DNA from 2 places in the Pseudomonas sp. FP603 genome. Region 2 is predicted to be linked to the other one. Evidence: predicted binding sites of a transcription regulator. Region 2 holds the regulator's gene; the other holds the start of a gene.

Region 1 (15,621 bases), 3.1 Mb from region 2:
CGGCGTTCGCGACGACGGTGTTGCCGGAGGAGGATCTGGAATTGTTGGTGGGGTATTTGAAGCATATGGCGGGACGCAAAGTTAAGCCGTAACCGATCGTTCCCACGCTCTGCGTGGGAATGCAGCCCGGGACGCTCTGCGTCCCATCAAGAGCCGAACGCGGAGCGTCCGTGGAGGCATTCCCACGCAGAGCGTGGGAACGATCAGCGTGTAGGTTTACTGCTGCTGCACTGAGATCACCGGCGCAGGCGTCGGCGACACAAACACCTTCGCATGCATCTGCTCGCACCCACCGCCACGGCGCATGCCGCGCACCGGGCAGGCGTCGAGGTAGTCCAGGCCCACGGCCAGTTTCAGGTGACGCTCCGGGCGGGCCAGTTCGTTGGTCACGTCGAAGCTATACCAGGCGTCATCCAGCCAGGCTTCAGCCCAGGCGTGACTGGCCAGGTGTTCACTGTTCTCGCTGTACAAATACCCCGACACATAACGCGAGGGAATGCCCAGACTGCGAGCGCAGGCGAGAAACGCATGGGCGTGGTCCTGGCAGACCCCGGAACGCCCAGCGAAAGCCTGGGCGGCGCTGGTGTCTACTTCCGTGGAGCCCGGCGTGTAGGTCATGTGCTGGTTCAGGCCATGCATCAAATCGATCAGCGCCGTACGATCCCGGCGTTGTTTGCAGGCCTTCTCGGCGAATGCGCGCAGCGCTTCGTCGGCTTCGGTCAGGCGCGTGAAGCGCAGGAACGGCAGCGCCGACTGGCTTTCATGCTCGGCTTCGCGCAGTTCGTCGATATCCACCTGCCCTCGGGCGCCGATGATGATCGCTTCGTGAGGTTCATCCAGGGTGAGCACATGCAGAATGTTGCCGAATGGATCGAGTTGCGCGCGCACCGGGCGTGGCAAATCGAGCTGCCAGCTGAGCACGTGCTGGCGCTCGCTGTCATGAGGGGTCAATCGCAGGTACTGGATGCTCGCCCGCACCTGATCTTCATAGTGATAGGTGGTCTCGTGGCTAATGGAAAGTCTCATGCCGCCTCCAGGTAGGAACTGTGTATGGCGTTGCCCAACTGGCGCACCAGCGGGATGAACTCGGTCAGCCAGGCGTGCAGGCCTTCGTCGAGGATTTCGTTGATACCGGTGTAGCGCAGGCGCGCGTCCATTTCTGCCGCCAAACGTTGCGCGGGACGGCCGTTGGCCCCCGGCAATTGGGCGAGAATCTGGTCGATTTCTTCGGTGCAGGCCCGCAGGGAGCGCGGCACGTCGGCGCGCAGCAGCAACAACTCGGCCACATGCCGGGCGCCTGGGGCGTCGCGATAGATCTCGGTATAAGCCTCGAACGACGACAAGGCCCGTAGCAAGGCACTCCACTGGTAATAGGCGTGAGCCGTGCCGTCGCTGACTGCTTCAGCCTGATCGCCGGCCATTTCGTAACGGGCGTCGAGCAGGCGCAAGGTGTTGTCAGCCCTTTCGATAAAGGTGCCCAGACGAATGAACCGGAACGCGTCGTTACGCATGATGGTGCCGTAGGACGCGCCGCGGAACAGGTGGGAACGTTCCTTGATCCACTCACAGAAACGGCTCATGCCGTAGCGACTCAAGCCCTGCTCGGCGATTCCGCGAATTTCCAGCCAGGTAGCGTTGATGTTTTCCCACATGTCAGCGGTGATTCGCCCACGCACCGCATGGGCGCTGGCTCGCGCAGCACCGAGGCAGCTGTAGATGCTCGCCGGGTTGGCCGCATCCAAAGCGAAAAAGTGCAGCAGCCGTTCGGCATGCAGTTCGCCATGACGCTCCAGGTAATCGTCCAGAGTGCCGGTGATCAGCAACGGCATGGCGAGTTCGTGCAAGCCATCGCCACGACCGTCCTGAGGCATCAGTGACAGCGAATAACTGATGTCGAGCATCCGTGCGAGGTTTTCGGCCCGCTCCAGGTAACGCGACATCCAATACAGATCCGAGGCAGTTCTACTTAACATGGCAGGCTTCCTTCAATCCTCGACCACCCAGGTGTCCTTGGTTCCGCCGCCCTGGGAGGAATTCACCACCAGAGAGCCTTCGCGCAAGGCGACACGGGTCAAACCGCCGGGCACAACCCGGGTTTCGCGGCCAGACAATACAAACGGACGCAGGTCGATATGGCGTGGAGCGATGCCGTTTTCGACAAAGGTCGGACAGGTCGACAAAGACAACGTCGGTTGGGCGATGTACGCGTGGGGCTTGGCTTTGATCCGCTCGCGGAAAGATTCGATTTCCGCTGCCGTTGCCGCCGGCCCCACCAACATTCCGTAACCACCGGAGCCCTGGGTTTCCTTGACTACCAGCTCTGGAAGATTGGCCAGCACGTGGGACAGTTCAGAAGGATTACGACACTGCCATGTAGGCACATTCTTCAGAATCGGCTCTTCATCCAGGTAGAAACGAATCATGTCCGTGACGAAGGGGTACACCGACTTGTCGTCCGCGACCCCGGTGCCGATGGCATTCGCCAGCACCACGTTGCCGGAGCGATAGGACGACAGCAGTCCTGGCACGCCGAGCATCGAATCCGGGTTGAACGCCAGCGGATCGAGGAAGGCATCGTCGAGGCGCCGGTAGATCACGTCGACGGCTTTCGGCCCGTCCGTGGTGCGCATGAACACCTTGTCATCACGCACGAACAGGTCTGCGCCTTCCACCAGTTCAACGCCCATTTCCCGGGCCAGAAACGCATGCTCGAAAAACGCGCTGTTGAAGCGCCCCGGTGTCAGCACCACCACGCTCGGGTTGTCGAGCGGGCTGGAGCTTTTCAGGGTGTCCAGGAGCAAATTCGGATAGTGGTCGATCGGCGCAATGCGCTGGGCCGCAAACAACTCGGGGAACAGGCGCATCATCATCTTGCGGTCTTCGAGCATGTAGCTCACGCCGCTGGGGGTACGCAGGTTGTCTTCGAGCACGTAGTACGTGCCGTCGCCATCGCGCACCAGGTCGACGCCGGAAATGTGCGAATAGATATCGCGGTGCAGATCCAGGCCTTGCATCGCCAACTGGTATTGCTCGTTGGCCAGTACTTGCTCGGCCGGGATGATGCCGGCCTTGATGATGCGCTGCTCGTGATAGAGGTCGGCAAGGAACATGTTCAATGCCTTGACCCGCTGAATGCAGCCGCGCTCGACGACCCGCCATTCACTGGCGGGGATACTGCGGGGAATGGTGTCGAAGGGAATCAGGCGCTCTGTCCCCTGCTCATCACCATAGAGCGTGAATGTAATCCCGGCACGATGAAATAACAGATCGGCCTCGCGTCGCCGTTGTGCCAAAAGCTCGTCAGGCGTTTCGGCCAGCCAACGGGCAAACTCCCGATAATGCGGGCGGACCTGGCCGCCGGCATCGTACATCTCATCAAAATAGGTGCGGATCATGCCGTACTCCTTGTCACCCGGACATCCAAGCCTTCGCAAGGCCCGTGCCATCGGCATAAACGCTTTGATATCAATCAGTTGGATAACGGCGTCGCACCCGCCGCACCAATCCTGTGCGGTAAATGCCCCAACCTGATCGCCCCCGCTTCATGGCGAAGCAATGCTGTCGCCTATCAGCAGCATAGCCAGAGTTGATTTCACTGCCCGGGGGGCGATGCGGATAATCGGCGCATTCGCTGGAAACCTTATTGTTCTTCCCTTTTAGCCGCCTGTTCAGGTGGCTTTTTTTTTGTCCATTTGATCTTGCTTTTCATATAGCAAAAACGAAAACGGCCAACCCAAAGGTCAGCCGTTGCTGAGTGTTGTCACTGTTCATAAAGTTATGCGAGCAGCCCTCGTACCTCCTGTTTGACGCCCCATCCTTCGATGATACCGCCCAGAGGCTCGACCACCGCCTCGAAGTCCTGCTCAAAGTCGCCGATCCCGTCATAGGTGGCGTACATCACTTTGCTCAGTTCCAGATGCCACGCGCCGTCGTCCCTCACGCTGATCTGGGCATTCAAGGATTCACCACTGAAATGACCTGCCGCCCTGCGTGCCCGCTCCTCGTCCGGGAAAATGGCGTAGAACTCGATGGGATGGAATCGTGAAAAGTCGAAACCGCCTTCTTTCATGCGGCGCAGCACGCTGCTGCTGATGTCTTCTTGATAGGCTGTGCTCATGAAACGTCCCCCTCAGACTGATGGATAGACTTTCCGTATTCCCTGCACTTTCAACCGATTGGTGAGAGCGATACGGCAACAGAGGTTACCGACGGGAAACAAGCATGTAGCTGACAAGACCAGACCTTAGCGAGTCATTCGCTGATCTCGCTTGCAGAGTAGCCTCAAGACAGAGCTGCTGCCAAGGTCTGGTGAGTGATAGACAGGAAGATTCAGATTGGGGTGATGCTGCGGATTTCGATGCTGTACTGGGTTTTCAGGCTTTTGGCGCCTGCATCGGGGGTTCGCCCTTCCAGATCGTTCATGTCCAGTTCGGCGGCGACAGGAAGGAGTCGCTCCTTGATCAGTTGGGCAGCCTCATCGTCGCTGGGGCATTCGGCACGCTCGAAGACTTCATCGACAATTTCACCATGATCATCCACGAAAGTGATTTTCCACTTTTGCATCGGTGCCTCCTCGATAAAACCCATGGATGGGCTTACTTCTATCTGGACTTTTACCTTGAGTGATCGTTCAAACGGATTTACACCGCAAAGGTATGAAAAGTAGGTGCTCCGAGAATGCGGGTGGCAACGGACGGTTACCCGCACATGATGGCCAATCGACGTCACGCTATGGCCCGACCCAATCCTGTGGGAGCGTGGTTTGCCCGCGATGCGGATCGCTGCGGTGTATCTGACTGACCGTAGCGCCTGCATCGCGGGCAAACCACGCTCCCACAGGGTTCAGTATTGTTTGCGAGAAACCGATCAGATCCGCACATTGCCCCTTGGCCCGGCGATGGCCCAGATGATCAGGCCCAGGACCGGCAGCAGGAGGATCAATAGCACCCAGATGATTTTCATCCCGGTCTCGGCGCCACTTTTAAGCACGTTGATGATGGCCCAGATATCAAGGGCAAGAATAATCAGGCCAACCAGGCTGTTGAACGTGGAACCCATGGTGACGCTCCCGAAGAGTGGTATGCACTCTTAGGATAGTCGGGAGATGCAAGGGTTCCGTTTTATTACCGTCCTAGAGGGCTTCAGACGTGGATCGCCACTTTCAGGGCTTCCAGGGATGGCGCGGCGGCTATGCCGACTTCCGCGCACAATTCAAGAACCCGTGGCACGTCGTTACCGTAGACCAGCACCACTTGCAGTTCGTCGTCGAGCAACTGGCTGAAGTTCATCAGCGTGTAACCGCCGTTTTCCTTGTTCATGCTGCTCATCTGCACCTGAATGCGATTGAGCGCCGTGAGGGCTTCGGTCTTGGCCAGTTGCTTGGGTTTGATGTTGAAATCGACACCGGGGCCGAACGAAGCAACGATCTGCGCAAACAGGTCCATGTAGGTGTCAGCCTGGAACAGCACGGTTTCCGGCAGGCTGCCGACGACTACCCATTCGCCCAATGGGATCGGGAAGGTGTCGTCGTAGTTGATGTCCGGATTGGCCGTCAGAAAAGCCTCGGGATCGGCGTAGGCCTGAGCCGCTTCGTCAGCGACTTTCAGGATTTCGCCCTCGTCCATGCAGCCGGAGCTGATTTTGCTGATGAGTTCGACGAGTGCGGCTTTCATGAGGTGGATCCTGTAGCGAGGGAGATTTGAGGGCGCGAAGGATAACGTATTCGCAAACGGATTGCGGGACCAGGCACAAAAGCCCCGCAGCCACAGAGGTCAGGCCAGGAGCTTTTGCAATTGTGCGGTGGTATCCGCCGCGCCCATGGTTTTGGCCGCGTCCAGCGCGGACACACCGTTGGCATCCTTGGCTTTCGGATCGGCGCCTTTGCTGATCAGGTAGTCGATGATTTCGACGCGATTGAACATCGCCGCCATCATCAGCGCAGTGCGACCGTCGAAGGACGAACCTTCCACTTCAGCGCCACCCTCAACCAACGCCTTGACCACCGCCAGGTCACCTTTGAATGCCGCGCCGGCAATCGGGCTCTGGCCGTTGTCATTGCGGATTTCAGGATCAGCCTTGTGCTCGATAAGGACTTTTACCGTGTCGACATGGCCGTGGTACGCGGCCAACATCAACAGGGTATCGCCCTTGTGATTGCGCAGGTTCGGCGGCAGGCCCTTGGTCAGCAGCGCAGCCATCATGGCCGCATCGCCCTCGCGCGCTTTGTTGAACACCTGTTCGGCAAATTCAGCAGCCTCTTCGGGGGTCATCTGGCGGCTTTTGTCTGACATTGGGGACTCCACATTCGGTCAATCGGAAAGCCGATAGTTTCCCGAGCGGTCCGGAACCTGTCACTTCTTTTTTCTCATGGACGGCCATAGCTACGTTCAATAAGAGCCACATTCAATAGCGGTACCTGCCGCCGCGAATATCCGCCAGCACCTGCTCGGTGACTTGCACGTACGTCTGGGTGCCCGGCAACCAGGCGTAGATCGGGTCATCGCCGGTTTTGTTCGGGTCGAAGGCTTCGTCCTTGAGCCGCGTCTTCTGGTATTTGAAGGTCCCGGTGGTTTCCATTTTCACTTTCACCCGCAGGAAAAGTGGCACCGCGTAGGCAGGCATTTGCTGCCTGGCGAAAGCCAGCAACTCGCTGAAATCCAGGGTCGCCAGGGATTCAGCCGGCGTGATTGCCGCCATCCCGGCACGCCCATTGGTGTTGTGGATTTCCACGCCATAGGCCACCGCTTCGGCAATGTGCGGGTGTTGCAAGAGGATGTTTTCGACCTCGGTGGTCGAGACGTTTTCACCCTTCCAGCGGTAGGTGTCGCCCAAGCGATCGACAAACTGCGCGTGGCCAAAACCGATGTTGCGCAGCAGGTCACCGGTATTGAAATAACGGTCGCCCTTCTTGAACACGTCGTGGAGCACGACTTTTGCGGTTTTCTGCGGATCGGTGTAGCCGTCCAGCGGCGCCTTGTCGTCGATTCTTGCCAGCAGCAAACCCTGCTCGCCCTTGGCCACTTTGCGCATGAAGCCCTTGGCATCACGGGTGGGTGCGCCGCTGTCGTGGTCGTACGCCACCAACTCCCAGGACATCAGGGAAAAACCGATGGTGTTGTCGAAATTGAGGATGTTGGTGAAGCCGATATTGCCGTCGCTGGCGGCGTACAGCTCACAGATATGGTTAACGGCAAAACGCGTTTTGAACTCACGCCACGCGCCGGGGCGCAGCCCATTGCCGATCATCTTCGTCACGCTGTGCCGACTGTCGTCGACGCTGCGCGGTTGATCCACCAGGTAGCGGCACAATTCGCCGACATAACCGAGGGTGGTCGCCCGGTATTTGCGCACGTCGCTCCAGAACTGGCTGGCGCTGAACTTGCGGCGGATGGCAAACCCCGACGCCCCGCTGATTGCCGAGCCCCAGCACACGCAGAGCCCGGTGGCGTGGTACAGCGGCAAGGTGCAATAGACGACGTCCTGCGGCTGCATGTCCAGGGCAATCAACCCGAAGCTGGCGGAGCTGCGCATCCAGCGGCCGTGCTTGAACACCCCGGCCTTGGGCAACCCGGTGGTGCCCGAGGTGTAAATGTAGAAACAAGGATCGTCGAGAAAAACCTGCTGGCTGCTGACGGGGTTATCGCTGCACGCGTCGCAGCTGGCCGCCATCAGGTTGATGAAGCCATCGGGCGAATTGCCCGGATGGTGATAAGTGTCTTGATCGGCGACAAACCAGGTGCGCGCCGCCTCGATGGACACCCGCTCGCGGACCGCATTGAAAGCCGGCACCAGCTCTTCGCCGACCACGATCGCCACGGGCGCCACCAGGTTAAGGCTATGGGCCAGGGTATCGCGGGTCTGAGAGGTATTGAGCAAGGCGCTGATCGCGCCAACCTTGGCCACCGCCAATATCGTCACCAGCAGTTCCGGACGGTTTTCGATAAAGATCGCCACCACATCGCCCTTGCCGATGCCTTGGGCGATCAAGTGATGGGCGATGCGATTGGCCCACTGATTGACCTGTGCATAGGTGAGCGCCACCTCACCCTGCAGCAAGGCCGGGCCATCGGGATTACGCAATGTCGCCTGCTCGAAGCTCCAGCCGAGACCACACGGTTGGGTCGGGTCCTTGACGTTGGCGGCTTTCATGCCCTTCACCACCCGGGGAATGGCTTTGGCAATGGAAGGTAGCTTGCGGAGCATCATGCCCCAGGTAATCGTGTCGTTCAGCGTGCGGCTCATGGTGCTCCCGTTCGATCTTCTTATTGTCGGGTGGCGTTGATTGAAATCGAAAATACGTCAGCGGTTCTTGAGCTGTACACGCGGTTTTTGAAATGTTTTGTATCCGCAACTGAAGTGCTCGGACCGGAGATCGAAAAGCGGAACCCTGGCGTTGTGATTGGTTCCATCGAATCGATGGCGACCACGCAAAATGCAGGATGCACGATGGCCATTCATGCAGATTGCACGAAAGCACAAAACCGTCTAAAAACTAACTTGTTGATTTATATAATTTTTTTAAAAATCAGGCGCTGGCACAATCACTGCAACTACCTCTCCATGTTGCCCTTCAAGCACAAACGGAGCTGATAGACATGAGCCTGATCCAGGAAAAATTTTCGTCGCTGTTCTCCAACTTCGAAGTGACCACCCAGCCCCGGCCTGACGGCGGCATTCTGCTGACCCTGCGCAGTACCGACGGCAAAGTCTTCAAACGTTCGATTTCCTACCAGCAATTACATGCCGGCGATCAGCTGTCGTGGGTGATCAGCGCAATTCGCCGTGACATCGCCGAACAGGCCAGCGAACTGCCGCAGATCTCCATGCTGCAAAGCCAGCAACGGTTCGCCTTGCCGACCTATCACTCGGTTTAAATCCTGCGGTTGTGTAAATAAACGCGCTACAAACAAACAGGCCGTGAGCGCTTTCGCTTCACGGCCTGAGTTGTTTCTGCGGTTATGCAATCCCTGTTATGTGGTTTACAGGGCTGAAGGATTGATCCGCGCAAAGCTGTCGACGGTCACGTGCCCTGTCAGTTCCCCGCCCTCACGGGCCAGGCCACAGGTTGCCATTCCGGCTGCACGCGCGGCGTCCAACTCTTGAACGACGTCGGACAGAAACAGAACCTGCGAAGCATCAACGCCAATCCCCTGGGAAATGCGCTCGTAGGACTGCGCTTCACGCTTGGGCCCCGAGGTGGTGTCGAAATAGCCGCTGAACAGGGGCGACAAATCTCCCGCGTCCGAGCAGCCGAAGATCAGTTTTTGCGCCTGAATCGAGCCCGAGGAATACACAAACAGTTTGAAACCTTCCTGATGCCAGCGCTTGAGCGCTTCAACGGCGTCCGGGTACACGTGGCCTTTCAACTCCCCGGCCTGATAACCCTGCTCCCAGACCATCCCTTGCAACGCCTTGAGCGGCGTGGCCTTGCGGTCTTCGGCGATCCAGCCCAAGAGGATGTCGATGACCCGTTCGACATCGGCTTGCGGCTCACCGCCGTCACGCCGAACAGCGGCGAGCTGCTCGGCGACATCCGCGCGTCCGGCATTTTGGCGAACGAAATCCGGCAGGTGTTTAGCTGCGTAAGGAAACAGCACGTCGAACACAAAACTCACCGCGCTGGTGGTGCCTTCGATGTCGGTGAGAATTGCTTTGATCGGCATCGACTCAGTCCTCGAGACGCGGGAAGCGGCTGGCGATGTCATCGCCGGTGAAATTGGCCACCCAGCCTTCGGGGTTGTTGAACAGGCGGATCGCGACGAAATGCGGGTTTTCGCCCATGTCGAACCAGTGCGGCGTACCGGCAGGCACCGAGATCAGGTCATTTTTCTCGCAGAGCACGGCGTAGACGTAATCACCGATGTGCAGGGTGAACAAGCCACGTCCGGCGACGAAAAATCGTACTTCGTCTTCGCCATGACGGTGTTCATCGAGGAACTTGGCACGCAACTCGGTTTTTTGCGGGTGATCGCTGTTCAGGCTGATCACGTCGACGGTGATGTAACCGCGCTCGGTCATCAGCTTGTCGATTTGCTCCTGATACGCGGCGATCACTTCTTCCTGGCTGGCGCCGGGCTGGATTTTCGCCGTGGCTTGCCAACGGTCGAAGCGCACACCCTGTTCGGCCAGGGTCGAGGCGATGTCTTCGAGGTGGGTGAGTACTTTGTTCGGTATTTCGGGGCTGCTGACGTGGTAAACGGACAGGCTGCTCATCTGGGCAACTCCTTAACGGTTCATGCTTTATGGTTCGAGAGCGAGCGCGTCTTCAACTCGCACTCGAACAAAAATTCAAAGGCCTCGATCTGGCGCAGCGCGTCGCTCATACGCGCGCCCCACGTGTAGAGGCCATGGCCACGGATCAGATAGCCGACGCAATCAGGATGGGCGTCGAGCCAAGGCTGCACCTTGGCGGCCAGCCGTGCAATGTCCTGATCGTTGTCGAAAATCGGCACGCGCACGCGGGATTCGTGAGTCGAGACGCCGCTGAAGGCTTTTTGCAGTTCGTAGCCTTCGAACTCGATGAAGTCTTCCGACGTCAGGCGCGACAGCACCGTGGCATTCACCGAATGGGTGTGCAGCACCGCGCCGATCTCCGGGCGCCAGCTGTAGAGCTGAGTATGCAGCAGGGTTTCGGCGGACGGTTTTTTGCCCGGTTCCAGGCTATTGCCCGACAGGTCGGTGGCCAGCACATCGTCGATGCCCAGCTGGCCTTTGTGCTTGCCGGACACCGTCAGCAAGGCTTCAGTCGGCGACAGGCGGGTGGAGTAATTGCTGCTGGTGGCCGGCGACCAGCCGCGGCCATACAGAAAACGCCCGGCGTCGATGATTTCTTGAGCAAGGTGTTCACGGGTAAGGCTCATGGCCTGTCCTCTTGCATGCGTGTGGCAATGATAACGGCAGCGGCGAAGGCGGCGAGACTGGCGATACTAAAGGTCAATGTGGCGCCGAGGGCATTCCAGCTATAGCCGGAATACAGCGCGCCCAGTGCACCGCCGGTGCCGGCCAGCGCGGCATACAACGCCTGGCCCTGCCCTTGCTGACGCGCGCCGAAACTACGTTGCACGAACTGGATGGCAGCCGCGTGAAAGCTGCCGAAGGTAGCGGCGTGCAGCACTTGGGCAAACAGCAGCACCCAAAGGAATTCAGCAAACGAACCGAGCAACAACCAACGCAGGGCCGCCAGCAGGAAACTCGCCAGCAGCACCCGGCGCACAGAGAAACGCGCAAGGATCTTGCTCATGGCCAGAAACATCAAGACTTCGGCAACCACGCCGACCGCCCAGAGCATGCCGATCAGCCCGCGGCTGTAACCGAGTCGCTCAAGGTGCAGGGTCAGAAAGGTGTAATACGGCCCGTGACTCATCTGCATCAGCGCCACGCAACCGTAGAACGCCAACACCCCGGGGTTGCGCAATTGCTGGAGGAATCCCTCCCCCGCCAACCGTTCGCTCTGAATCGGTTGCGCGTTGGGTACCCACAAACTGCTGACGACGATCCCGGCCATGATCAGCACTAACGCCACCGGATAGATGTCCAGGCTAAGCCATTCAAACAGCCGCCCGAGGGCGACCACGGTGATGATGAAACCGATGGAACCCCACAGGCGAATCTGACTGTAGCGAGACGTCTGGCCATTCAAGTGCGCCAGGGTGATGACTTCGAACTGCGGCAATACCGCGTGCCAGAAGAACGCGTGCAAGGCCATGACCATCGCCAGCCACGCGTAGCTTTTGTTGACGAAAATCAGTGAGAAGGTCAGCAACGTACAGACCGCGCCGAACCGCACGATGGCCAGACGTCGCCCGGTGTAGTCACCGAGCCAGCCCCAGATATTCGGCGCCACACAGCGCATCAGCATCGGGATCGCCACCAGTTCGCCAATGCGCGCGCTGGAAAAGCCCAGGTGATCGAAGTACAGCGCCAGGAATGGCGCTGTCGAACCGAGCAAGGCGAAATAGAACAGATAGAAACTGGAGAGCCGCCAGTACGGGAGCGCCGCCACGGTCGTCAAACCGCAGCGGCTGTGAGGTCAGCCATTAAAGCTGACCCAGCACCGGAGTGCTCACGCGCACATCGAGGTTCTGCCCGCGATGACGCAGCAGGTGATCCATCAACACGATGGCCATCATCGCTTCGGCAATCGGCGTGGCGCGGATGCCAACGCAAGGGTCGTGACGGCCCTTGGTGACGACCTCCACCGGGTTGCCATGGATATCGATGGAACGGCCTGGCGTGGTGATGCTCGAGGTGGGCTTGAGCGCCAGGTGTGCAACGATCGGCTGACCGGACGAAATGCCGCCGAGAATGCCGCCAGCGTTGTTGCTGAGGAAACCTTCCGGGGTCATTTCATCACGGTGTTCGGTGCCGCGCTGGGCGATGCTGGCAAACCCGGCGCCGATTTCCACGCCTTTGACCGCGTTGATGCTCATCAACGCGTGGGCCAGTTCGGCGTCGAGACGGTCGAAGATCGGCTCGCCCAGGCCCGGCATCACGCCTTCGGCGACCACGGTGATCTTCGCGCCGACCGAATCCTGGTCGCGACGCAATTGGTCCATATAGGCTTCCAGCTCCGGCACTTTGTCCGGGTCGGGGCTGAAGAAGGCGTTTTCTTCCACCGAATCCCAGGTCTTGAACGGGATTTCAATCGGGCCGAGCTGGCTCATGTAGCCGCGAATGACGATGCCCTGGGTGGCCAGGTACTTTTTCGCAATCGCACCGGCTGCCACGCGCATGGCGGTTTCACGGGCCGAACTGCGACCGCCGCCGCGGTAATCGCGCTCGCCGTATTTGTGGTGGTAGGTGTAGTCGGCGTGCGCCGGGCGGAACAGATCCTTGATCGCCGAATAGTCCTTGGACTTCTGGTCGGTGTTGCGGATCAACAGGCCGATGGCGCAACCGGTGGTGCGGCCTTCAAAGACGCCGCTGAGGATTTCGACTTCGTCGGCTTCCTGGCGCTGGGTGGTGTGGCGACTGGTGCCGGGCTTGCGGCGGTCCAGGTCGCGCTGCAGATCCTCAAGGGAAATCTCCAGGCCCGGCGGGCAGCCATCGACAATGGCGACCAACGCCGGACCATGGCTTTCGCCCGCGGTGGTGACAGTGAACAGCTTGCCGTAGGTATTGCCGGACATGCGGGACGCTCCGTGAAATCGAAACTAAAATACGTAATGCGCGCCAGTATACGCAGGCTACCCGACTAGTTCATCCTCGAACCTTATGGGTGCCTGCGAGTCCAACCGGCACCTTGTTGATGATGGCGTGATGATGCTGCGAGTTCTAGCCTTGAGCCTTACCCTGTTTACCGGCTTTGCACAGGCCACTGTGCTGCAACGCCCGATCACATTGGACACGGGCAGCGGCGAGCTTTTCGGCTCGCTGTTGCTGCCCAAGTCCGACACGCCTGTGCCGGTTGTCCTTATCATTTCCGGCTCCGGCCCTACGGATCGTGACGGAAACAACCCCGACGGCGGACGCAACGACAGCCTCAAACGGCTGGCCTGGGTGCTGGCCAAACACAACATCGCCAGCGTGCGCTACGACAAGCGCGGCGTGGCGGCGAGCCTGGCTGCGACTCCAGACGAACGTAATCTCTCGGTGGAAGCCTATGTGGCCGACGCCGAAGCCTGGGGCCAGAAGCTCAAAGCCGATCCGCGCTTTGGCAAACTGATTTTGCTGGGCCACAGTGAAGGTGCTTTGATCGCCAGCCTGGCGGCGCCAAACGTCGATGCCGCGGCGGTAATTTCCATGTCCGGCAGCGCCCGGCCGATCGATCAGGTACTGCGCCAGCAGCTGAGCAATCGCCTGCCACCGCCGTTGATGCTGCGCAGCAATGAACTGCTCGACAGCCTCAAGGCCGGCCATACCGACGACAACGTGCCCCCGCAATTGCAGGTGATTTTCCGCCCCAGCGTGCAGCCGTATCTGATTTCGCTGTTCCGCCAAGACCCGGCGGCGGCCTTCGCCAAATTGAAAATGCCGGCGCTGATCATCCAGGGCAGCAACGACATTCAGGTCGGCGTGGGTGACGCCAAGGCACTCAAGGCCGCCAAACCGGACGCCGAACTGGCGCTGATCGAAGGCATGAACCACGTGATGCGCATCGTGCCCAACGACGTGAAGCGGCAATTGGCCTCCTATAAAGATCCGCAATTACCGCTGGCCGCCGAACTCGGCGCGCGAATCCTCGGGTTTATTGACGGACTTCGCACCCGTTAAGCGCTGTTTTAAGCGCTGTTGACCCTCCAGTCCTGAAAAAAACGGCCGATAAGCCTTTGTCGCCAGCGCACTGGCTGGCGGCAAGCAGGGCTTGGACAGGATCTCGCCGTTATGACTGATACCCAGACTTCACCCGACACCACCGCTGAAAAAGACACACCGCCAGCGGTCGAGCTGCCGTGGGCGGACGTCCACGTCGAGCACCACAAAATGCTCCGCCTGGCGCCGCTGCAAACCGACCGCAACACTGGCGGACGGCCGTTGCGCTTTGTCGAATTCGGTTACGCCGAACGCAATAGCAAGGAACACAGCCTGATGCGCATGGCCATCAAGCTGCCGGGCCAGCGGGTGCGCAAAGAACAGAACCATCTGGACGTGTGGGTCGATCACACGACCAAACGCGTGCATTTCGAGCCGGAAAGCGGCTTGCAGATCGAGCCGCTGAACCGCGGCATCGGGCGCTATTTGGCAGCTCAGGGCATTACGTGGGCGAAGAAGAGATGGCCCGCCTACACCGTCGATGGCACTGATCTGAACAACAAGGATGCGCTGAACGAAGACACTCGCCTGCGCCGCGATCACTTTCTGCGGGTGCACGGTTTTGACGTGGTCTACGCCGACGCCCAGCATTTGAAGGGCAGCGTTAAAGAGGTGTCGGTCGGTGATTTGCTCGGCGACTGGAACAGCGAGAGGTTGCAGCAGGTGGAAATCCTCGAAGCCGCGCAAATGCTCCAGCAAGCCGAGCAGAATCTGGCGGAACAGGAAGTCAAACTGAAGAAGCACGAAGAAAAGGTCAGCAAGTACAAACGCGAAGACGCCGGGCTGCGTTTTACCATTACCTGTCTGGTGGCGTTTGCGGTGTTTCAGGCGGGGTTGCTGATCTGGATTGCTACGCACCGCTGAAGACTTGAGACCGCGGCGCGGCCATTCGCGGGCAAGCCACGCTCCCACAGATTTAGTGTGTACCCATCATTTGGACACGACACAAAACCTGTGGGAGCGTGGCTTGCCCGCGAAGGCTTTCTCAGGTCAGACGCGAGAAGCGAACAACGCCTGATGATCGCGGCACTGCTCCGCTGTCAGCATGAACACCCCATGCCCACCGCGCTCGAACTCCAGCCAGGCGAAGTCGACTTGCGGGTATAGCGCCTCGACGTGAACCTGACTGTTACCCACCTCAACGATCAGCAATCCCTTCTCGGTCAGATGATCCGCCGCTTCGGCGAGCATGCGGCGCACCAGGTTCAAACCGTCGTCGCCACAGGCCAGGCCCAGCTCCGGTTCGTGCTGATACTCATCCGGCATGTCGGCGAAATCTTCCGCATCGACGTAAGGCGGGTTCGACACGATCAGGTCGAAACGTTGACCCGGCAAACCATCGAAACCATCGCCCTGAACGGTGAACACCCG
Region 2 (15,621 bases):
AAGGCGACTTCATGCAGCACTTCCCGGTGGATATCTTCCAGACCGGTTCCGGCACCAGCTCCAACATGAACGCCAATGAAGTGATCGCCACCCTGGCCAGCCGCTTGTTGGGCGAGCCGGTGAATCCCAACGATCACGTCAATTGCGGCCAAAGCAGCAACGACATCATCCCCACCACCATCCATGTCAGCGCCGCATTGAGCTTGCATGAGCAGTTGCTGCCGGCGCTGGTGCATCTGGTGCAGGTGATCGAGCACAAGGCCGAGCAGGTTCATCCATTCGTCAAAACCGGGCGTACCCATTTGATGGACGCCATGCCGGTGCGCATGAGTCAGGTGCTCAATGGTTGGGCGCAACAGCTCAAGGCCAATATCGGTCACTTGCAGGATCTGCTGCCGAGCCTGCAATCCCTGGCCCAGGGCGGCACGGCGGTGGGTACCGGGATCAATGCCCATCCGGAGTTTGCGGCGCGTTTCAGCCAACAACTCAGCCAACTGACTCAGGTTCAGTTCACGCCGGGCAAGGACCTGTTTGCGCTGATCGGTTCGCAGGACACGGCGGTCAGCGTTTCAGGGCAGCTCAAGGCCACAGCGGTTTCCTTGATGAAAATCGCCAACGACCTGCGCTGGATGAATTCCGGCCCGTTGGCCGGGCTCGGTGAAATCGAACTCGAAGCCTTGCAGCCGGGCTCGTCGATCATGCCCGGCAAGGTCAATCCGGTGATCCCGGAAGCTGCCGCGATGGTCGCCGCTCAGGTGATCGGCAACGATACGGTGATCACCGTTGCCGGTCAGTCGGGCAATTTCGAGCTGAATGTCATGCTGCCGATCATCGCCCAGAACCTGCTGAGCAGTATCGAGTTGCTGGCCAATGTCAGCCGTCTGCTGGGCGACAAGGCTATCGCCAGTTTCAAGGTCAACGAGGCCCGGCTCAAGGAAGCGCTGTCGCGCAATCCGATTCTGGTCACTGCACTCAATCCGATTATTGGTTACCAAAAAGCCGCTGAGATTGCCAAGAAGGCTTATCAGCAGGGCCGGCCGGTGATCGATGTCGCCCTGGAACACACCGACCTGACGCGTAGCCAACTGGAAGAATTGCTCAACCCAGAGAAGCTCACCGCAGGCGGCGTTTAATCACTGCTACCGCTTTGGAGGCTCACCATGGAGCACTGGAAACGCACGATCGAAAGAGCAAATCGCTGTTTCATGCTGGGCGAGCTGGTCGATGCCCGCGAGGCTTATTTGCAGGCATTGGCCCTGGCACAAGTGTTGTTCGAGCGCTGGGCGGATGCCGACGAAGCGGTGGCGGCTTGCGTGATTTCCCACCATAACCTGGCGGACCTGCACTTGCGTCTGAACCAGCCGGAGGAGAGCGCCGAGTACTTGTGCGCGATCCATCAACGACTGTTGCAGACCATGCAGAACCCGCGACTGGCGCCGGCTTTGCGTGAGGCCGCGCTGCGCCAGAGCAGCAAAACCTATGTCGAACTGCTGAATTTCATCAGCGATCACGGCGAGTATCCGCGCACCCACCGTTTGTTGCACACCGACACCGCGTCGCCCTCGCATCAGCCTGCGCCCTTACAACATGGAGTTCATTGAAATGGCTTTTACCTTGCCTGCCTTGCCGTACGCCTACGATGCCCTGGAACCGCACATCGATGCGCAGACCATGGAAATCCACTACACCAAACATCACCAGACCTACATCAACAACCTCAACGCTGCGGTAGAAGGCACTGAATTTGCTGAATGGCCCGTGGAAAAACTGGTGGCGGCTGCCCAGCAATTGCCGGAAAAACTTCGTGCGGCGGTGATCAATCAGGGCGGTGGGCATGCCAACCACTCGTTGTTCTGGGAAGTCATGGCACCCAACGGCGGTGGCCAGCCTGAAGGCGCGCTGGCCAAGGCGATCGACGAACAACTGGGTGGTCTCGACAACTTCAAGGAAGCCTTCACCAAAGCTGCGCTGACCCGTTTCGGTAGCGGTTGGGCCTGGTTGAGCGTGACGCCGCAAAAGACCTTGATCGTTGAAAGCAGCGGCAACCAGGATAGCCCATTGATGAATGGCAATACGCCGATTCTCGGCCTGGACGTTTGGGAACACGCTTATTACCTGCGCTATCAGAACCGCCGTCCGGAATACATCAATGCGTTCTACAACGTGATCAATTGGCCTGAAGTCGCCGCGCGTTATCAGGCTGCGCTGGTTTGAATCTTCTATAAAAACAATCCAGGGCTGACTATGGGCACTGAAACACTGGCGGCCGGAAGTGGACGGATGTTTCGTTACGCACTGGGATCGCTGTTACTGCTGGCAGGAATGACGTTATTGGCTGCCCAGGGGCTGAGCTGGCTGGACCTCGAACCGAAACTGCAGCGTGCCCTGCAAGGCGGGGCGATTTGCGCCTTGGGTACAGCTTTGGGCGCAGTGCCGGTGCTGGTGATTCGGCAGATGCCTCAGGCAGTCAGCGATACGCTGCTGGGTTTCGGGGCCGGAGTGATGCTCGCGGCGACGGCGTTTTCGCTGATTGTGCCGGGCATTGCCGCGGCCGAAAACCTCGGCCTGACGCCTTGGGCGGCCAGCGGCCTGATCAGCTTCGGCATCATGCTGGGTGCATTCGGGCTGTTTCTGGTGGATCGCAAGGTCTCTGGTGCTACGCCCGAAATGCTCGTGGGGACACTGGAGCGACCGGTTATTCCGCCGCGGATCTGGCTGTTTGTGTTTGCCATCATCGCCCACAACATCCCCGAAGGCATGGCGGTCGGCGTCTCGGCCGGCGGTGGCATGCCTGACGCCGACAGCCTGGCCATGGGCATCGCCTTGCAGGATGTGCCGGAAGGGCTGGTGATTGCGTTGGTGTTGGCGGGAGCAGGGGTGTCGCGGGTCAAGGCGTTCCTGATCGGTGCTGCGTCAGGGTTGGTCGAGCCGGTCTTTGCTCTGTTGTGTGCTTGGCTGGTGAGCCTGGCCGAACTGCTGTTGCCTTTGGGGCTGGCACTGGCGGCTGGTGCGATGTTGCTGGTGGTGACTCACGAAGTCATCCCCGAGTCGCGCCGCCATGGTCACGACAAACTGGCCAGCCTTGGGCTGCTGATCGGGTTTTGTCTGATGATGGTGATGGATACCGCGCTTGCTTGAGGTGTGCAGGCTTAGTGAAAAGGTGCTTTTGTGGCGAGGGAGCTTGCTCCCGTTCGGCTGCGGAGCAGTCGTAAAATCAGCGAATGCGGTTATGTTTGGCGTACACGGGTGGCAATTTTGGGGCCGCTTCGCAGCCCAGCGGGAGCAAGCTCCCTCGCCACAAGAGCCCGCGCTGTTTATTCGCCTTCGTCGAAGTAACGGTTGATCAAGTCTGTCAGCGCATCCAGTGCTCTCTGCTCGTCTTCGCCTTCGGTACTGATATAGATTTTGGTGCCCTTGCCTGCAGCGAGCATCATCATGGCCATGATGCTTTTGCCATCGACCGTGGATTCTGGGGTGCGTCCCACCCTGATCGTGCAATCCTTGAACTCACCGGCGACGCCAACGAATTTTGCAGACGCGCGGGCATGCAGGCCCAGCTTGTTGATGATTTCGATTTCCAGAGCAGGCATCGCGATGTGAATCCTTTAGCTGAGGTCGCGGTGGCGGACCTGGACGTTCTTCAGGGTTTTTAGCAGGACCTGACCCAGACGTTCGGTCAGGTAGACAGAGCGGTGATGCCCGCCGGTGCAGCCAATGGCAATGGTGACATAGGCGCGGTTGCTGGCGGCAAAGCGGGGCAGCCACTTGAGCAGGTAGGAGGAAATGTCCTGGAACATCTCTTCGACGTCAGGTTGTGCCGCCAGGTACTCGGCCACCGGTTGATCGAGCCCGGACTGTGCCCGTAGCTCCGGCTTCCAGTAAGGGTTGGGCAGGCAGCGCACGTCGAACACCAGATCGGCGTCCACCGGCATGCCACGTTTGAACCCGAAAGACTCCACCAGGAACGCAGTGCCCGGTTCCGGCTGATTCAGCAGGCGCAGCTTGATGGTATCGCGTAACTGATACAGGTTCAGATTGGTGGTATTGACCTTGAGGTCGGCCAGATCGGCGATAGGCCCGAGCAGGTTGGTTTCGTCCTCTATCGCCTCCGCCAATGAGCGATTGGCGCTACTGAGCGGGTGACGACGGCGAGTTTCCGAAAAGCGTTTGAGCAAGGTTTCTTCGTCGGCGTCCAGGTACAGCACATCGCACTGGATATGCCGGCTGCGGACTTCTTCCAGCAATTCGGGAAACCGCGACAGGTGGCTTGGCAAGTTACGCGCATCGATGGACACGGCCACCAGCGGTTGTGCCAGTTCGGTATGAATCAGCGCGCGTTCGGCCAACTCCGGCAGCAGACCGGCAGGCAGGTTGTCGATGCAGTAATAGCCGTTGTCCTCGAGCACATCGAGGGCGGTACTTTTACCTGAGCCGGAGCGGCCGCTGACGATGATCAGGCGCATGATTAGTGACCGTTCTGCTCGTCCAGGACAACCTTGTACAAGGCTTCGTTGCTCGGGGCGCTGCGCAGTTTTTCGCGCACTTCCTTGCGATCAAGCATGCTGGCGATCTGGCGCAGCAGTTCCAGGTGTGCGTCGGTGGCGGCTTCCGGGACCAGCAGCACAAACAGCAGGTCAACCGGGGCTCCGTCGATGGCGTCGAAATCGATAGGCGCGTCCAGGTGCATCAAGGCACTGATGGGCGAGTCGCAGCCCTTTAGGCGGCAGTGGGGGATGGCGATGCCGTTGCCAAAACCGGTGGAACCGAGTTTTTCACGGGCAACCAGGCTCTCGAATACATCCTGCATGGCCAGATCCGGCACTTCTTTGTGGATAAGGTTGGCAATCTGTTCGAGGGCTTTCTTTTTACTGCCGCCCGGCACGTTCACGAGGGAACGGCCGGGGGTCAGGATGGTTTCAAGTCGGATCATGGGTTGGGGATGTTAACGACCGGTCGCGCCCTGGAGGAGGCTCTGGGTCTTTTCCTTATGCTTTTTGAGTTGGCGATCCAGCTTGTCGGTCAGCAGGTCGATGGCGGCATACATGTCCGTATGCTCGGCATTGGCGACCACTTCTCCGCCGGGAATATGCAGCGTGGCTTCGATCTTCTGCAGCAGTTTTTCGACGTTCATCGTGACTTGCACATTGGTGATCTTGTCGAAATGCCTCTCCAATCGGTCGAGTTTTTCGCCGATGTAGGTGCGCAGGGGTTCGGTCACTTCCAGTTGGTGTCCACTGATGTTGACTTGCATACAGCTTCTCCTTCGTTGCCAGTGCATAAAGCGGTAGATCAGATGATCTACCACTGGAACGCTGTGGCGTGGCTCTACATCAACCGCTTGCGTTCGCTCGAAGGCGCGATCCCGAGGGATTCGCGGTACTTGGCGACGGTGCGGCGAGCCACCTGAATGCCTTGTGCCTCCAGTAAACCAGCGATCTTGCTGTCACTCAACGGCTTTTTCTGATTTTCCGCGGCAACCAGTTTTTTGATGATCGCGCGGATCGCCGTGGACGAGCATTCACCGCCTTCGGAGGTACTGACGTGGCTGGAAAAAAAGTATTTCAGTTCATAGATGCCCCGTGGGGTATGCATGAATTTTTGCGTGGTTACCCGTGAAATCGTCGATTCATGCATGCCCACCGCTTCGGCGATGTCATGCAGCACCAACGGCTTCATGGCTTCGTCACCGTATTCAAGAAAGCCGCGCTGATGCTCGACGATTTGGGTGGCGACTTTCATCAAGGTTTCATTGCGGCTTTGCAGACTCTTGATGAACCAGCGAGCTTCCTGCAGTTGATTGCGCATGAAGGTGTTATCGGCGCTGGTATCGGCACGACGCACGAAACCGGCGTACTGGGCGTTGACCCGCAGGCGTGGCACCGACTCCTGATTCAGCTCCACCAGCCAGCGTTCGTTGTCCTTGCGCACAATCACGTCCGGAACAACGTATTCGGCTTCGGTGGACTCGATCTGCGAGCCCGGACGCGGATTGAGGCTCTGGACCAGTTCGATGACCTGGCGCAGCTCATCTTCCTTGAGCTTCATGCGGCGCATTAGCTGGCTGTAGTCGCGGCTGCCGAGCAGGTCGATGTAATCGGTGACCAGACGCTTGGCCTCTGCCAGCCAGGGGGTCTTGGCGGACAGCTGGCGCAGTTGCAGCAGCAGGCACTCACCGAGATTGCGGGCGCCGATGCCAGCGGGTTCGAATTGCTGGATGCGGTGCAGGACGGCTTCGATTTCGTCCAGTTCGATGTCCAGTTCCGGGTCGAACGCTTCGAGGATTTCCTCGAGGGTTTCGTCCAGGTAGCCCTGATTGTTGATGCAATCGATCAGGGTTACGGCGATCAGGCGATCGGTGTCGGACATCGGTGCAAGGTTCAGCTGCCAGAGCAAATGGCTTTGCAGGCTTTCACCGACCGACGTACGGGTGGTGAAATCCCACTCGTCGTCATCGTTGCTCGGCAGGCTGCTGGCGCTGGTCTGGTAGACGTCCTCCCAGGCGGTGTCGACGGGCAATTCGTTGGGAATTCGCTCGTTCCAGTCGCCTTCCTCTAGGTTATCCACCGTCGGGGCGGTTTCCTGGTAGGAGGGTTCCTGAACGTCGGCGTTGGGTTTCTGTTCGGCGCTATCGGCCAAGGGGTCTGCGTTATCGAAGTCGTCGCCTTCTTCTTGGCGTTCGAGCATCGGATTGGACTCCAGGGCCTCCTGGATTTCCTGTTGCAGGTCCAGGGTCGACAATTGGAGCAGGCGTATGGCCTGTTGCAGCTGCGGTGTCATCGTCAGCTGCTGGCCCATTCTCAAGACTAGCGATGGTTTCATGGCAGGGGCTTAACACCTTATTCGCCGGCGCACATGCGCCATCCACTACAGGGCGCCGAAGCGCCAAACATAAGCAAATTATATGCCCGAAACTGAAGTGTTTGCCTAGAGCGCTGTAACAATAAAAGGTTATTGATTTTTTTATTGAAGCGAGCGCCCTCTCGGCGACCCGGGCACCTCAGTGCTTACAGGCGGAACTCATGGCCCAGATACACTTCCTTGACCAGTTCATTGGCCAGGATGGTGGCAGAGTCACCTTCGGCGATCAGTTGACCATCGTTGACGATGTAGGCGGTTTCGCAGATATCCAGGGTTTCGCGGACGTTGTGGTCCGTGATCAGCACGCCAATGCCTTTGGCCTTGAGGTGATGAATGATCTGCTTGATGTCGCCTACCGAAATCGGGTCCACACCGGCGAAGGGTTCGTCGAGGAGGATGAATTTCGGATTGGTGGCCAGCGCTCGGGCGATTTCCACTCGGCGGCGTTCACCACCGGACAGGCTCATGCCGAGGTTGTCGCGGATGTGGTGGATGTGGAATTCCTGCATCAGGCTTTCCAGCTCTTGGCGACGACCGGCCTTGTCGAGTTCCTTGCGAGTCTCGAGGATGGCCATGATGTTGTCGGCCACCGACAGTTTGCGGAAGATCGACGCTTCTTGCGGAAGATAGCCGATACCCGCCTTCGCACGACCGTGCATCGGCTGGTGGCTGACGTCCAGGTCATCGATCAGTACGCGGCCCTGATCGGCCTGTACCAGGCCGACAATCATATAGAAGCACGTGGTTTTACCGGCGCCGTTAGGACCAAGCAGGCCGACGATCTGACCGCTGTCGATAGACAGGCTGACGTCGCGCACGACCTGACGGCTCTTGTAGCTCTTGGCCAGATGCTGAGCTTTCAGAGTTGCCATTACTGGGCCTTTTGCTCGTCGGTTTTCTTCTTCGGCTGGATCACCATGTCGATGCGAGGACGCGACTCGGTGACCTTGTTACCCGTGGCGCGACCGGCGCTCGCAAGCTTTTTGACCGTGTCGTAGACGATTTTCTCGCCTTGGGTGACGTTGTTGTCCTTGTCGATGACTTTGGCGCGATCGATCAGCACGACGCGGTTTTGCGAGGCGTGGTACTGAATAGTTACGCCGTAGCCCTGAACCGGCTTGGTGTCGCCCGCCGTTTGCAGTTGCTCGAAGTAGGCGAGGTTGCCCACCGAAGTCACTACGTCGATGTCGCCGGCCGGGGTACGGGTGATGGTCACGGTATTGCCGGTGACCTTCATCGAGCCTTGGGTGATGATCACGTCGCCTTTGTAGGTGGCAACGCCATTCTTGTCGTCCAGTTGGGCATCGTCGGCCTGAATGCGGATAGGCTGCTCTTGATCGTTCGGCAGAGCCCAGGCGCTCACGCTTCCCAGTGCTGCGCCCAGACTGAGCAAAATAGGGAGAGTTTTAACGAGCCTCATACTGTCCTCTTACGTTCGATAGCAGGTGTATCCTGCTTTCTTTCAAGTACGCTTTCATTCCGTTGCCTGTCGATACACCGCCAGCGCCGTCGATTCTAACGGGTTGATCGGTCTGCGCATATTCCTGCTGCGGGAACACTGTCATACGGGTTGTGGTAATCAGGGTCTTGCGATTTTTTTCGTCGAAACGCGTGATACGTACCGAATCAATCAGCTCGACCTGAGTGCCGTCCGGGTTGACTTCGCCGCGCTCACTCTGGACGTGCCAGGGGAATTCGGTGCCACGAAACATGTTCAGGTCAGGATTGGTCAGCAACGTCACTTCGGTCGCTTTCAGGTGCTCGACCTTGTCCGACGTCATTTCGTATTGCAGTTTGCCGTCGGGCAGGTACTGCACGCTGTGGGCGTTGACGGCGTAATAGTCGATCGCGCTTTCATCGACCTTCACCACCGGTTTGTCGAGGAAGCGTTCCGGGCTGATGTTCCAGTAGCCGACCGCTGCAAAAATCGCTGCGATGCAACCGAACATCAGGATGTTGCGGATCTTTTTGCTCAGCATGATGGGCTCACAGGTACGCGGCGTTGGCCGCATCGAGGCGGCCCTGGGCGCGCAGGATCAATTCGCAGAATTCGCGAGCGGCACCCTCGCCACCACGGGCCTGGGTGATGCCGTGGGCGTGTTCGCGCACGAAACTGGCAGCGCTGGCCACCGCCATGCCCAGACCGACGCGGCGAATCACCGGCAGATCAGGCAGGTCGTCGCCGAGATAGGCCACTTGTTCATAACTCAGGTTGAGTTGGGCAAGAAGCCCGTCGAGTACCACCAGTTTGTCTTCTCGGCCCTGAAACAGATGTGGAATGCCGAGGTTCTTCGCTCGCCGCTCGACCACCGGCGTTTTGCGGCCGCTGATGATCGCGGTCTGCACACCGGCGGCCATCAACATCTTGATGCCCTGGCCGTCGAGGGTGTTGAAAGTCTTGAATTCGCTACCGTCTTCGAGGAAATACAGGCGCCCGTCGGTCAGTACGCCGTCGACGTCGAATACCGCCAGTTTGATCTGTTTGCCACGTTGCAGCAGGTCCGTGCTCATTACATTACTCCCGCACGCAGCAAGTCGTGCATGTTCAAGGCGCCGACCGGGCGGTCTTCGCTGTCGACTACTACCAGCGCATTGATCTTGTGGTCTTCCATGATTTTCAGCGCCTCGGCGGCGAGCATCTCGGCGCGTGCGGTCTTGCCGTGGGCGGTCATCACTTCGTCAATGGTCGTGCTATGAATATCAATGGTGCGGTCCAGGGTGCGGCGCAGGTCGCCGTCGGTGAAGATCCCGGCGAGTTTTCCATCTGTGCTTAGTACGACGGTCATGCCCAACCCCTTGCGGGTCATTTCCATCAAGGCATCCTTGAGCAGCGTACCGCATATCACTTGCGGTAACTCGGTGCCGGCATGCATGACGTTTTCCACTTTCAGTAACAAGCGGCGGCCAAGGGCACCACCCGGGTGGGAAAAAGCGAAATCTTCAGCGGTAAAGCCGCGAGCTTCAAGCAAGGCAACGGCGAGAGCGTCACCCATGACCAGCGCCGCGGTGGTCGACGAGGTAGGTGCCAGATTCAGCGGACAGGCTTCGTGTTCGACGCTTACATTGAGGTTGACTTCCGCTGCCTTGGCCAGCGGCGACTCGGGGTTACCGGTCAGGCTGATCATTTGAATGCCCTGGCGCTTGATCAGCGGCAGTAACGTGACGATTTCGTTGGTCGACCCGGAGTTCGACAGCGCCAGAATGATGTCATCACGGGTGATCATGCCCATGTCGCCATGGCTGGCCTCGGCCGGGTGCACGAAGAACGCCGTGGTGCCTGTGCTGGCCAGGGTGGCGGCAATCTTGTTGCCGATGTGCCCCGATTTGCCCATGCCGACCACGACCACGCGGCCTTTGCTGGCCAGAATCATCTCGCAAGCACGTACGAAATCTGCATCGATATGGGGTAGCAAGCCTTGCACGGCTTCCAGTTCGAGGCGGATGGTACGTTGTGCTGATTGAATTAGGTCGCTGGATTGGTTCATGTCGGAAATCGAATAGCCTGATGAAAAGGCGGCGATTATAACGGTAATGATCAAAACCCTCACGCAAGTTCGTCACGGTTTGTCATTACTTGTTACCGAATCCTCTCTAAATAGATGATTTCAGGAGGTCATGTTGCTGAACATGCCCGGCTTGGGCCTTGGGCGCTTGAGCTTTGCAGTGATATAGTTCGCCGCCAGTTCGGCCTGCCCGGGGAGGTATGTGCTTTCGCCAGAAAGCCAGGCGTCCGAGTGAGAGGCTGCATCGCAAGGAGTTTAGATGAGTGCCGATAACGCCTACGCGGTCGAGCTGAAGGGACTGACCTTCAAGCGCGGTGCGCGCAGCATTTTCAATAACGTCGATATCCGCATACCACGCGGCAAGGTCACCGGCATCATGGGGCCTTCCGGGTGTGGCAAGACCACGCTGTTGCGGCTGATAGGCGCACAATTGCGCCCAACCAGCGGCGAAGTCTGGGTCAATGGCCAGAACCTGCCAACGTTGTCGCGCAGCGATCTGTTCGATGCGCGCAAGCACATGGGCGTGCTGTTTCAGAGCGGCGCATTGTTTACCGATCTCGATGTGTTCGAGAACGTCGCCTTTCCATTGCGTGTTCATACCTCGCTGCCGGAAGAAATGATTCGCGACATTGTCCTGCTCAAATTGCAGGCCGTGGGCTTGCGGGGCGCCATCGATCTGATGCCTGACGAATTGTCCGGCGGCATGAAGCGTCGCGTCGCGCTGGCGCGGGCGATTGCCCTCGACCCGCAAATCCTCATGTATGACGAGCCCTTTGTCGGCCAGGATCCGATCGCCATGGGCGTTCTGGTGCGCCTGATCCGCCTGCTCAACGATGCGCTGGGCATCACCAGCATCGTGGTTTCCCACGATCTGGCCGAGACCGCGAGCATCGCCGACCACCTCATTGTGGTGGGCGATGGGCAAGTGTTGGGGCAGGGCACGCCCAAGGAGTTGATGACCTCCGATGAGCCACGTATCCGTCAATTCATGACAGGCGAACCCGACGGCCCGGTCGCCTACCACTTTCCAGCGACGGATTACCGCGCAGATCTTCTGGGGAAGCGCTGATGCGCAAGATTTCATTAATAGAGAGAGTGCGTCGGTTCGGCTCTGCCGGTATCGAGGTGCTGGCGGTGTTCGGGCGTTCGGCGCTGTTCCTGTTTCATGCCTTGCTCGGTCGTGGTGGCATCGGCGGCGGTTTTGGCCTGCTGGTCAAGCAGCTGCATTCGGTGGGCGTGATGTCCCTGGTGATCATCGTGGTCTCCGGGGTGTTCATCGGCATGGTGCTGGCGCTGCAAGGCTTCAACATTCTGTCCAGCTACGGCTCGGAGCAGGCCGTCGGGCAGATGGTAGCGCTGACGCTGCTGCGTGAGCTGGGGCCGGTGGTCACAGCCTTGCTGTTCGCCGGGCGTGCGGGTTCGGCGCTGACCGCCGAAATCGGCAACATGAAGTCCACCGAGCAGTTGTCCAGCCTGGAAATGATCGGGGTCGACCCGCTCAAGTACATCATTGCCCCGCGCCTGTGGGCCGGTTTCATTTCCCTGCCGGTGCTGGCAATGATTTTCAGCGTGGTGGGTATCTGGGGCGGTTCGTGGGTGGCTGTCGACTGGCTGGGTGTCTATGAAGGCTCCTACTGGTCGAACATGCAAAACAGCGTGACGTTCGTCGACGATGTGCTCAACGGCATTATCAAAAGCATCGTTTTTGCCTTCGTCGTGACCTGGATCGCCGTATTCCAAGGCTATGACTGCGAGCCCACTTCCGAGGGGATCAGTCGTGCCACTACCAAGACCGTGGTGTATGCCTCTTTGGCTGTACTCGGCCTGGACTTTATTTTGACCGCCTTGATGTTTGGAGATTTCTGATGCAAAACCGCACCCTGGAAATCGGTGTCGGCCTTTTCTTGCTGGCTGGCATCCTGGCTTTGCTGTTGCTTGCGTTGCGGGTCAGTGGTCTGTCCCCAAGCCCGAGCACCGACACCTATAAACTTTATGCATATTTCGACAATATCGCCGGTTTGACTGTCAGAGCTAAAGTGACCATGGCCGGTGTGACCATTGGTAAGGTCACGGCGATCGATCTGGACCGCGACAGCTTCACCGGCCGGGTGACCATGCAACTGGAAAAGCGCGTAGATAACCTGCCGACCGACTCCACTGCATCTATCCTGACCGCTGGCCTGTTGGGTGAGAAATACATCGGCATCAGCGTGGGCGGTGAAGAAACTCCACTCAAGGATGGTGGAACCATCCATGACACGCAGTCGTCGCTGGTGCTTGAGGACCTGATCGGTAAATTCCTGCTCAATACCGTTAGCAAAGACGCCAAATGAGGAGCTTTTGAATGATCTCTATCTTGCGACGTGGCCTGTTGGTATTACTCGCGGCCTTGCCGTTGATGGCTAACGCCGTGGCGGCGCCTTCCGCGCATGATCTGGTACAGGACACCACCACCCGGTTGTTGGCGGATCTAGCCGCCAACAAAGAAAAGTACAAGCAGGATCCGCAAGACTTTTATGCGGCGCTGAACAGCATCGTGGGGCCCGTTGTGGATGCCGAGGGTATTTCCAAGAGCATCATGACGGTCAAGTACTCGCGCAAAGCCACGCCTGAACAAATGCGCACATTTCAGGAAAACTTCAAAAAAGGCCTGTTCCAGTTCTATGGCAATGCTTTGCTTGAGTACGACAACCAGGGCATCGTCGTCGATCCTGCCAAGGATGAGTCGGGAGACCGTACCAGCGTTGGCATGACGGTCAAAGGCAGCAGTGGCGCGATCTATCCTGTGTCGTACACACTCGAAAAGATCAATGGCGAGTGGAAGCTGCGCAACGTGATCATCAATGGCATCAATATCGGCAAACTGTTCCGCGATCAGTTCGCTGATGCGATGCAGCGCAATGGCAACGATCTGGACAAAACCATCAATGGTTGGGCCGGGGAAGTCGCCAAAGCCAAGGAAGCCACCGAAAAATCTACCGAGAACCAAACCCCAATGAGTGAATCGGCCATTCGCATGAGCGAATCCGGCGAGCTGCTGCTCAGTGGCGTGCTGGATTACCGGACAGGCCCGAACCTGCGCAAGCAGGGGCAGGCGCTGATCAAGTCCAGTAACGCGGCTGCGCTGGTGGTTGATTGCTCCTCGGTGGAGAAGTCCAGCAGCGTCGGCTTGTCGCTGCTGCTGTGCTTCATGCGCGATGCCCAGGCGGCCGGCAAGGCCCTGAGCATTCGTGCGATGCCCGACGATATGCGTGAAATCGCTCAGGTCAGCGAGTTGACCGAGCTGTTGGCGCATCCCTGAACCGCATCTATAAAGAAGCCCCCCGTCAGAGTCCTGCTTCGCGGGGTTCGCAGGCGCGGGGCTTTTTTGTATGATGTCCGACCCGCGCGCACAGAGCGCCGATTGAGGTTGAGCATGCAGGCCACCGAAGTGAAGAGCTTTCTTGAAGGAAAGCTGTCCGAGACTCTTTTACAAGTGCAGGTAGAAGTTGAGGGCGAAGGCTGCAACTTTCAGCTGAACGTGATTAGCGATGAACTGGCGGCGTTGAGCCCGGTGAAGCGTCAGCAGCAGATCTATGCCCATTTGAACCCATGGATCACCGATGGCAGCATCCATGCGGTCACTATGAAATTTTTCAGCAGCGCGGCCTGGGCCGAGCGCACCTGAGCCCAAGGGCGTCGAGATTCTTATGGATAAATTGATTATTACCGGTGGCGCTCGTCTTGATGGCGAGATCCGCATTTCCGGGGCAAAGAACTCTGCCCTGCCGATCCTGGCTGCCACCTTGCTGTGTGATGGCCCGGTGACCGTGGCCAACCTGCCGCACCTGCACGACATCACCACCATGATCGAGCTGTTCGGTCGCATGGGCATCGAGCCGGTGATCGACGAGAAGCTCAGCGTCGAAATCGACCCGCGCACCATCAAGACCCTGATCGCGCCGTACGAACTGGTGAAAACCATGCGTGCCTCGATCCTGGTGCTGGGCCCGATGGTTGCCCGTTTCGGCGAAGCCGAAGTCGCACTGCCTGGCGGTTGCGCCATCGGTTCGCGTCCGGTCGACCTGCACATCCGTGGCCTCGAAGCCATGGGCGCGGTCATCGACGTAGAAGGTGGCTACATCAAGGCCAAGGCCCCTGAGGGTGGCCTGCGCGGTGCGCACTTCTTCTTCGACACCGTCAGCGTGACCGGTACCGAGAACATCATGATGGCCGCTGCCCTGGCCAAGGGCCGCAGCGTTCTGGCCAACGCCGCTCGCGAGCCTGAAGTCGTCGACCTGGCGAACTTCCTGAACGCCATGGGCGCGAAGGTTTCCGGCGCTGGCACCGACACCATCACCATCGATGGCGTCGAGCGTCTGCACCCGACCACTTACAAGGTGATGCCTGACCGTATCGAGACCGGCACCTACCTGGTGGCGGCAGCGGTGACCGGCGGTCGCGTGAAGGTCAAGGACACTGATCCGACCATCCTGGAAGCCGTTCTGGAAAAACTCCGCGAATCGGGTGCTGAAATCACCTGCGGCGAAGACTGGATCGAACTGAACATGCACGGCAAGCGGCCGAAAGCCGTCAACGTGCGGACCGCTCCATACCCGGCGTTCCCGACCGACATGCAGGCGCAGTTCATCTCCCTCAACGCCATTGCCGAAGGCACTGGTGCGGTGATCGAGACGATCTTCGAAAACCGCTTCATGCACGTTTACGAACTGCACCGCATGGGCGCTCACATCCAGGTCGAAGGCAACACCGCCATCGTCACCGGCATCGAAAAACTCAAGGGCGCGCCAGTCATGGCTACCGACCTGCGTGCTTCGGCCAGCCTGGTGATCTCGGCGCTGATCGCCGAGGGCGATACCCTGATCGACCGCATCTACCACATCGACCGTGGTTACGAGTGCATCGAAGAGAAACTGCAGATGCTCGGCGCGAAAATCCGCCGCGTACCGGGCTAGTTTCTGCTGCATGGGCACAGGGACGTGTCCGTTGATTTGTTGAAGTCGAGCCTGTTTCAGGCTCGATGTGTGTCCGGCGCCATTTGCGACCGGGCATGAGTACCTTGATAAGGACTGACGTTTCCCATGTTGACTATCGCACTGTCCAAGGGCCGCATCCTTGACGACACCCTGCCGCTTCTGGCTGAAGCGGGCATCGTGCCGACCGAGAATCCGGACAAGAGCCGCAAGCTGATCATCCCCACGACCCAGGCCGATGTGCGCCTGCTGATCGTGCGCGCCACCGATGTGCCGACCTATGTCGA

What was found. Region 2 encodes sigma-54, which starts transcription at its own class of promoters, with help from an activator protein. Its sites were predicted from a motif close to ANTGGCATNNANNTTGCTNT; they were not measured.
Region 1: PSH65_RS09795 (circularly permuted type 2 ATP-grasp protein) is a predicted target of sigma-54. The motif match lies at 3,428-3,447, and genes of this name have one in related genera.

The regions. Positions count from the first base shown of each region.
Region 1 is NZ_CP117431.1:2,100,914-2,116,534, reverse strand. It holds gene PSH65_RS09810 (cytochrome c) at 1-92, shown strand, start outside; gene PSH65_RS09805 (transglutaminase family protein) at 217-1,026, opposite strand; gene PSH65_RS09800 (alpha-E domain-containing protein) at 1,023-1,973, opposite strand; gene PSH65_RS09795 (circularly permuted type 2 ATP-grasp protein) at 1,986-3,395, opposite strand; gene PSH65_RS09790 (ribonuclease E inhibitor RraB) at 3,776-4,117, opposite strand; gene PSH65_RS09785 (hypothetical protein) at 4,330-4,563, opposite strand; gene PSH65_RS09780 (PLDc N-terminal domain-containing protein) at 4,867-5,058, opposite strand; gene PSH65_RS09775 (hypothetical protein) at 5,142-5,672, opposite strand; gene PSH65_RS09770 (ankyrin repeat domain-containing protein) at 5,772-6,290, opposite strand; gene PSH65_RS09765 (long-chain-acyl-CoA synthetase) at 6,403-8,241, opposite strand; gene PSH65_RS09760 (DUF3509 domain-containing protein) at 8,595-8,873, shown strand; gene mtnC (acireductone synthase) at 8,979-9,662, opposite strand; gene PSH65_RS09750 (acireductone dioxygenase) at 9,667-10,212, opposite strand; gene PSH65_RS09745 (methylthioribulose 1-phosphate dehydratase) at 10,233-10,859, opposite strand; gene PSH65_RS09740 (MFS transporter) at 10,856-12,001, opposite strand; gene aroC (chorismate synthase) at 12,036-13,127, opposite strand; gene PSH65_RS09730 (alpha/beta hydrolase) at 13,213-14,211, shown strand; gene PSH65_RS09725 (hypothetical protein) at 14,323-15,114, shown strand; gene prmB (50S ribosomal protein L3 N(5)-glutamine methyltransferase) at 15,241-15,621, opposite strand, start outside.
Region 2 is NZ_CP117431.1:5,899,627-5,915,247, reverse strand. It holds gene PSH65_RS27435 (aspartate ammonia-lyase) at 1-1,133, shown strand, start outside; gene PSH65_RS27430 (hypothetical protein) at 1,161-1,601, shown strand; gene PSH65_RS27425 (superoxide dismutase) at 1,603-2,214, shown strand; gene PSH65_RS27420 (ZIP family metal transporter) at 2,245-3,138, shown strand; gene PSH65_RS27415 (HPr family phosphocarrier protein) at 3,315-3,590, opposite strand; gene rapZ (RNase adapter RapZ) at 3,606-4,463, opposite strand; gene ptsN (PTS IIA-like nitrogen regulatory protein PtsN) at 4,466-4,930, opposite strand; gene hpf (ribosome hibernation-promoting factor, HPF/YfiA family) at 4,943-5,251, opposite strand; gene PSH65_RS27395 (RNA polymerase factor sigma-54) at 5,326-6,819, opposite strand; gene lptB (LPS export ABC transporter ATP-binding protein) at 7,005-7,730, opposite strand; gene lptA (lipopolysaccharide transport periplasmic protein LptA) at 7,730-8,278, opposite strand; gene lptC (LPS export ABC transporter periplasmic protein LptC) at 8,265-8,837, opposite strand; gene PSH65_RS27375 (HAD family hydrolase) at 8,845-9,369, opposite strand; gene PSH65_RS27370 (KpsF/GutQ family sugar-phosphate isomerase) at 9,369-10,343, opposite strand; gene PSH65_RS27365 (ATP-binding cassette domain-containing protein) at 10,621-11,430, shown strand; gene mlaE (lipid asymmetry maintenance ABC transporter permease subunit MlaE) at 11,430-12,227, shown strand; gene mlaD (outer membrane lipid asymmetry maintenance protein MlaD) at 12,227-12,694, shown strand; partial or broken gene PSH65_RS27350 (phospholipid-binding protein MlaC) at 12,706-13,350, shown strand; gene PSH65_RS27345 (lipid asymmetry maintenance protein MlaB) at 13,357-13,662, shown strand; gene PSH65_RS27340 (BolA family protein) at 13,777-14,028, shown strand; gene murA (UDP-N-acetylglucosamine 1-carboxyvinyltransferase) at 14,051-15,316, shown strand; gene hisG (ATP phosphoribosyltransferase) at 15,443-15,621, shown strand, end outside.